One region of the Streptosporangium nanhuense genome, then DNA from elsewhere that is predicted to be linked to it. Evidence: riboswitches for the same ligand, from Rfam matches in the RefSeq annotation. Region 1 holds a riboswitch; the other holds the start of a gene.

The links. A riboswitch is a leader RNA that binds a small molecule or an ion and turns the genes downstream of it on or off. The one in region 1 is predicted to bind cyclic di-AMP.
Region 2: it holds a riboswitch for cyclic di-AMP, as region 1 does, so the genes downstream of both, AC5L38_RS17735 (C40 family peptidase) here and AC5L38_RS05805 (C40 family peptidase) in region 1, are expected to answer to the same signal.

What each region holds. Positions count from the first base shown of each region.
Region 1 is NZ_JCADBG010000002.1:201,119-204,832, reverse strand. Features, by position in the region: gene AC5L38_RS05815 (M48 family metallopeptidase) at 1-857, opposite strand, end outside; gene AC5L38_RS05810 (hypothetical protein) at 854-1,693, opposite strand; gene AC5L38_RS05805 (C40 family peptidase) at 1,877-2,356, opposite strand; cyclic di-AMP (ydaO/yuaA leader) riboswitch at 2,526-2,685, opposite strand; gene AC5L38_RS05800 (C40 family peptidase) at 3,448-3,714, opposite strand, start outside.
Region 2 is NZ_JCADBG010000008.1:189,354-193,067, reverse strand. Features, by position in the region: gene AC5L38_RS17745 (branched-chain amino acid aminotransferase) at 1-402, opposite strand, end outside; gene AC5L38_RS17740 (3-isopropylmalate dehydrogenase) at 576-1,622, opposite strand; cyclic di-AMP (ydaO/yuaA leader) riboswitch at 1,763-1,996, shown strand; gene AC5L38_RS17735 (C40 family peptidase) at 1,984-2,592, shown strand; gene serA (phosphoglycerate dehydrogenase) at 3,092-3,714, opposite strand, start outside.

The sequences.
Region 1 (3,714 bases):
TTGGCGTGGCCCAGCTCGTGCGCGACCACCAGCTCGACCTCGTCGGCGGGCGCGCGGAGCAGCGTGTCGTAGACCACGATCCTGCGGGTCGCGCCGAACCCGGAGACGTACGCGTTGAGCGCGGTGGTCCGCCGGGAGGCGTCGGCGACGAGCACGTTCTCGACCGGCACGCCGTCCCTGGCGGCCATGGCGAGCAGGTCGTCGCGAAGCTGTCCGGCCTCCAGCGGCCTGAAGTCGTTGAAGACCGGCTCGACGAGCACCGGGTAGGCGAAGGAGGCGGCCACGGTCAGCACGAACGCCCCGGCCGACGCGGGGATCCACCAGCGCCGGTAGCGCCGCGCCAGGGCGACCACCGCCAGCACCATGATCGCGGTCAGCGCGGTGCCGATGCCGGTGCTCTTGGCCCGGTCGGCCGACCAGGCCGGCCAGGCCTGGGTGGACAGCCCGAAGTCGCGCAGGTAGCCCTCCGACCACATCCCCAGGGGCCAGCGCAGGATCGCCACGGCCGCCGACAGCGCCAGCACGCCGAGGAGCGTCCGCAGCCACCACGGCCCCGGCAGCCGGTCGGCGAGCCGCGCGCCCAGCGGGGTGGCCACCAGCACCCCCGCCACGACCAGCGTCAGGCCGAGCGACAGGTAGCCGGGAAGGCTGACCAGCGCGTCGAACCTCTCGGCCCTGGCGATCTGCTCGGCGGTGAAGTCACGGGCCGGATCGGGAACGACGGGCGGGGCCCCCTCGGGCAGTGCCCGCCAGGGCGTGGTGAACGCCACGACCGCCAGCGTGACCACCCCCAGGACGGCCAGCGCCCACCCCGCCGACCGCACGCCCGGGGGCGTGTCCGTCGTGCTCAGCGTCACGTGAGTTCCTCCCTGAGGTAGTCGCGCCAGGCTCCGGTGAACTCGGCCACCGGCAGGCCGAGCGTGCTCCCGACATCGCTACCGTAGAGCCTCACCAGGGCCTTCTCTCCGAAGCGCTCCGCGACGAACCTGCAGGCGAGCCACGCCTCCTCGTACGCCTGCGCGAGCCGCGGCGCGCCGGGGGCGAAGTCGGCCGGGGCGGGGAGCCGGGCGGGCAGGACGCCCGCGCGCACCTCCGCGGCCAGCTCCGCGGCGGCCGTGCGCACCGCGAGCCCGGCGTCACGGTAGCCCGCGTAGTCGGCGAAGCCCTCCGAGAGCCACATCGGCACCCGGCCGCCCCGGGTCGCGCCGGTGGCCACGTGGGCGAGCTCGTGGGTGATCACGACATCCCTGCCGGTCCCGGTGAGCCGGGCGTATCCCGACGGCAGGACGATCACCCGGTCCGCGGTCGCCATCGCGGCCAGGCCGCGGGTGCTCCCGGCCCCGGCGAGCGACGCGGCCTCGGCGTCGGTGGCGGGGAAGAGGACCACCGCGTGGACCGGCCCCCAGATCGCCGCGACCGTCGCGCGGGCCCGGTCGGCCCTGGCCGCCAGATCCCGCAGGACGGCGGCCGGGACGCCGTGGCCGATCACGAGCGAGTGCTCTCCCCGGACGGTGACCGCGGCGCCCGGCCACAGATCGTGAGGGTCGCGCGGAGGTGTCCGGGGGCCGTGAGGGGCGTCGGGCAAAAGCGGTGCGGCTCCGGCCAGGAGGGGGCCCGTCCCGGCGAACGGACCGGCGCTCATCAGCGCCAGCATCCCGGCGAGCACGGCGCGGCGCCCTTTCGGGACGGACATACGAGCCGATGGTACTCGACCGGCATGGAGCGGCCCCGGCCCTCCTGGTGGAGGGCCGGGGCCGCTCTTGCGTGCTCGGACGCCTGCCCGGACGCGGGCTCGGTGCCCGTACTCGGATTCCGGGCCTGGGCTTCTCGCTCAGGCCTCGTAGTCCGGGCTCCGTGCCCGGGCTCCGTGCGGGGCTCAGCCCCCGGGCCGTGCCGCTCCTGCGAAGGAGGACCTGTAGTAGCCGGCCAGCCTCACGACACGGACCGTCTTGCCGCTGCTCGGCGAGTGGACCATCCTGCCCTTGCCGACGTACATGCCGACGTGGCCCTTCCCACTGAAGAACATCAGGTCACCGGGGCGCAGCTTGCTCCACGAGACCTTCTTCTTGATCGACCTGTACTGGCTGTGCGTGATCCTGGGGAGGGACACGCCCGCCTTGCGCCAGGCGTACCGGACGAGCCCCGAACAGTCGAACGCTCCGGGACCGGAGGCTCCCCACCGGTACGGGTCGCCGATCTGCTTCTTGGCCGCCGAGACCGCCTTACCGGCCCGGACCTTCTGCAGTGCCGCCTTGCTCCTCCCGACCTTGCCCTTGGCCTTGGCCCTGGTCGCGGTGGTCACGGTTCGAGGGGCGGTCTTCTTGGTGCTCTCGGCCTTCTCGGAGGCGTCGGTCACGCTGTTGAACAAGATCTCCGAGGGGCCGTCCGCCACCGCCTGCGCCGCCGTGGGCCCTAGGGTGACCGCTCCGGCTGAGGCGGTCAGGGTGAGGGCGATACCGCCGATGGAAAGGCGGAAAAGGCGCGACAGACGGGGGTTGTACGGGGTGGTAGACAGGATTTCTCCTTGGGACTTCCACTGATGCCTACCGGGTTAGCTGACGGGTTCGGGCTTGGAAGATGCCCTACGGCACAAATGTGCCGATTCACCCCTGGCCACACTGTGCTGGGCCTTTTGGGTCCCCGGTTCCATGCCTCCTGGCTGCATAGATTCGGCGGGCCGCCGTGATGAGCCCTGCCCCCGGGTGGGGGCGCGGCGGCCGGTTGGATTTCTATAGGGACACCGGCCCGAAGACCGACATTCGCCGCGACGGCGTGGCTTGCACGTCGCGACGCCAGAAGTTACCCCGATCTCCAACTTTCGGCAAAGCATTCGCCAAATCGGGTGACCGGACAGCCCTCTTGATCTTCCTGTTACCCCTGCTAAATGGCTATTTATGCTATTGAGATATGACCCTCGTCACACGACCGGCATCACTCTGATTAATAGTGATTTCTGTAATATTCATCACATCGCCGCGCCTGAGGCTTGGCCTTAGAATGCGCCGCCCCCGGACGATCGGGCCTCTCGGCCCCTGCGCGCACGTGCCGGCACCATGGATCGACCTCCGGAAATCCGCCCGAACGACCTCAAAACCGGCGGCGCCGAGCGCCAGGACGGACATCGGTTCACCCGGCCCCCCGATCGCGCGGGCACGGGACGCGGTGGAGCCTGGCGGCCTCCCAGGGGCCGGGGAGCCGGTGGAGCGCACGGCGAGGTGTGAACGCCTCAGTGAGGGCCCTGCGCGCTCTCAGGGCGGAGCCCACCCGGGCCCCGGCACGTGTCCTCAAGGGGAGCCCGCACGAACCCGATGCGCTCTCAGGACGGAGGACACGCGCCCAGGCCCTGGGAGCCCGCTCCGGACGGCGCGGGCACCCGGGAGACGTCCACCGTCACCACGCGCCGGAGCCGGAACCCATCGGCCCCGCTCAGGGCTCGGCGGGCAGGGCTCAGGGGCGGACGGCTCCGACGATGCGGCGGCCGTAGGAGGAGAGCGGGACGACCTTCACGACGTCACCGGTCTGCGGGGCGTGCACGATGTTGCCGTCGCCCGCGTACATGCTGACGTGGCCGAGACCCTCGCTGAAGATGAGGTCGCCCGGCTGGAGCTCGCTCAGCGACACCTTGCGGCTCGCGCCCCAGCTCCACTGCTCCCAGGTCGTACGGGGAAGGCTGACCCCCCCGCTGCGCCAGGCCCCCTGGACCAGGCCGGAGCA
Region 2 (3,714 bases), on a different contig from region 1:
CCACTCGCGGTCGGTCTGGACGAGCAGCTCCAGTGACTCGACGAACGTCTCCTCGGGCAGCTCGGGCATCGCCATCCGCGCCGCGGAGGTGTTGAAGCGCGCGGCGTTGGCCTCCGGCCGGAAGGTCACGATCGAGCCGTTCTCCTGGCGGTAGGCCTTGAGCCCCTCGAAGAGCTCCTGCGCGTAGTGGAAGACCGACGTCGCGGGGTCGAGGCTGAGCGGGCCGTAGGGCACGAGCTTGGCGTCGTGCCAGCCCTGCCCCTCGGTGTAGTCGATCGAGATCATGTGGTCGGTGAAGACCTGACCGAACCCAGGGCTCGCCAGTACCTGCTCGCGCTCTTCCGCGGTGCGAGCGTGGTCGGAGAGCTGCACGTCGAAGCTGAGCTTCTGAGCGGTGGTCATCGCACGGATCCTTCTCTTGGTGTCTGGCTTACCCTTGGGTCCATTCTGCGTCGGACCGGGTAACGGGAAACTACTCCATCCATGCCGAAAACCGGCAGTGCTGGAGAAACAAAAACGCGCCTGGCGGCTCGGATGAGCCGCCAGGCGCGTCGGGGTCGAGGAGGGCGGCTTCCTCAGCCGGCTACTCGGGCGGTGATGTCGTCGCCGATCTCGCGGGTGGTCCGGCCGGTCCGGCCGGCCGGCCGCTCGGCCAGGTCGTCTGCGACGGCCCGCTCGACCCTGGCTGCCTCGGCGGCCAGGCCCAGGTGGTCGAGGAGCATGGCGACCGACAGGATCGTGGCGGTCGGGTCGGCCTTGCCCTGGCCCGCGATGTCGGGGGCGCTGCCGTGGACCGGCTCGAACATGCTCGGCGCGGTGCGGTCGGGGTTGACGTTGCCGCTCGCCGCCAGGCCGATGCCACCGGCGACCGCCGCGCCGATGTCGGTGAGGATGTCGCCGAAGAGGTTGTCGGTGACGATCACGTCGAAGCGCTCGGGCTGGCTGACGAAGAACATCGAGGCCGCGTCGACGTGGCAGTAGTCGGTCTGGACGTCGGGGTACTCCAGGCCGACACGGTCGAAGGTGCGGGCCCAGAGGTCACCGGCGTAGGTGAGCACGTTGGTCTTGTGGACCAGCGTCAGCTTCCTGCGGGGGCGGCCCTGCGCCTTGTCGAAGGCGTAGCGCACGACGCGCTCGACGCCGTAGGCGGTGTTCAGCGACTCCTGGGTGGCGATCTCGTGCGGGGTGCCCCGGCGCATGACGCCACCCGCCCCGGCGTACGGGCCCTCGGTGCCCTCGCGGACGACGATCATGTCGATGTCCTCGGGGCGGGCCTTGCCCAGCGGCGTCTCGACGCCGGGGAAGAGCTTGACCGGGCGGAGGTTCACGTAGTGGTCGAGCTGGAAACGGAGCTTGAGCAGCAGGTCGCGCTCCAGGACGCCCGGGGGCACGCTGGGGTCGCCGACCGCGCCGAGCAGGATCGCGTCGTAGCCGCGCAGCTCGTCGAGGACCTGGTCGGGCAGGGTCTCGCCGGTCTCGTGGTAGCGCCTGGCGCCGAGGTCGTAGGTGGTGGTCTCCACCTTCGTGCCGACCGCTTCGAGGACCTTGAGCCCCTCGGTGACGACCTCGACTCCGATTCCGTCCCCGGGGATGACCGCCAGGCGAATGTTACGCGAATCCATGCAGGCACCTTACCGGTCCGTCTCGGTGATCGAACACCGATCTCACCCTGCGGACACATCCGCCCGACGGGACCTCTGATCGTTTTGTCCGTCTTTGCTTGGTATTGACCGTTTCGTGAGGTTTGGTTATGGTCCTCCCATTCACATCACTGCCTAATCCGTACGGGTCATCCCCTAACCGGGCCCGTACGGAGCCGGGGAACCACTCTTTACGGGATCTACCTGGCCTTGGGAACACCGCTCCTCCCCCGGAGCGCCGTTCCCGGTCGTCGTCAGGTGGATTCCTTGGGGCGAATCAGCGCGTTCTCGCGCCGTAGGGCGGCCTCCACGCCCGAGCCCGACAGCTCACCCGGCCGGCCTTATGGAAGGAATCATCCTGTCCGGCACAGTTCTCCCCCGCGTCCTGTCCATCTCCGTCTCCGTGGCCGTCGCCGGCGCCGCGGTCTTCGCGACCTCGACCGCCGCCCTTGCCGCCTCCCCTCCCCCGGCCCCCGGCCCCGCCGCGCTCCACACCCCCGCGCTGAAAGAGGCGCTGAAGGCCGTGGCCGTCAAGCCCGCCTGGCAGAAAGCCGTGAAGTGGGCCCTGTCCAAGCAAGGAACGCCCTACGTCTGGGGCGGCACCGGCCACGGCGGCTTCGACTGCTCCGGCCTGGTGCTCCGGGCCTACGGCGCCGCCGGGATCAAGCTCCCCCGCGTCACCAACGATCAGTACGCGGCCTTCTCCAAGAAGATCGCCTGGAAGAACCTCAAGCCCGGTGACCTGGTCTTCTTCAGCGGCCTCGGCCACGTGGGCATGATCACGAAGCCCGGCTACATGGTTCACGCCCCGCAGACAGGCGACGTGGTCAAGGAGGAGAAACTCGACTCCTGGCGCCGCGAGTCCTTCGCCGGCGCGGTGCGCCCCGACCCGCAGGGGGTCCAGCTGGCCAAGCGGGTCGAGCTCGCGACCGAAACGGTGACCGGCGGATGAGACACGCCGGCGGATCAACGCCGGGAGGCCGTGAAGATCCCGGCGGCGGCGAGAACGGGTTCAGCGAGTGGGGGCACCACCGTTGTCCCTGCGGTCCAGAGCGGTCTGGAGCGCGTCGGCGGCCTCGTCCTCGGTCTCGTCGGGACGGTTCCAGGGATACATGTCGTACATGGCGAATCTCGTCTCGGTCGCATGCCAGCAATGAAGGTGGTCGAGACTCCGGTCGGGACTCCGACCAGGCCTGATGTCGCGGGTCCGGATCACGGACCGGCGGCGGGGGCTTGGAGCCGGCACGCGCCACGACACCGCGGCGAGTCGCCGGCCTGCCCCTGTCAGGCCTCGCCGCGGCAGGTAGGAATTACGAGAACCTGGCGCATTTCATTCCAGGCTACCTGGCCACGGGAACAGCGTCTCGCCCGGCGTACACACTTCCCACATGCTGAGACGAGATGTGGCCGCCGCCCCGGTCTCCGGGACGGCGGCCACATCGGCGGGACGGCTAGTCGGCCAGGTCGACCGAGCGGCCGCTGTCGGCGCCGATCTCCGAGCCGATCTGGTCGATCACCTCGGCCGGGATGGCGGTGTCGACGGTGAGCGCGATGAGCGCCTTGCCGCCCTTGGCGTCACGGGCCACCTGCATCGAGGCGATGTTGATCGAGTGGTCGCCGAGGATGCGGCCGACCACGCCGACGATGCCGGGCCGGTCGGTGTAGGTGAAGAACGACAGGTGGTCGGTCGGCTCGATCTCCATCTGGTAGCCGTTGACCTCGACGATCTTCGTGATCTGCCTCGGCCCGGCCAGGGTGCCGGAGACCGAGACCGCGCGGCCGTCGGCGAGGACGCCGCGGACCGTCACGACGTTGCGCCAGTCGGGGCTGTCGGAGCTGGTGACCAGCTCGACCGACACGCCGCGGTCCTTGGCCAGCAGCGGGGCGTTGACGTAGGTGACCGAGTCCTCGACCACGTCGGTGAAGACGCCCTTGAGCGCGGCCAGCTCCAGCACGCGCACGTCGTGGGAGGCGATCTCGCCGCGTACCTCGACGTCGAGCTTGGTGGCGACCTCGCCCGCCAGGGCGGTGAACACCCGGCCGAGCTTCTCGGCCAGCGGCAGGCCCGGCTTGA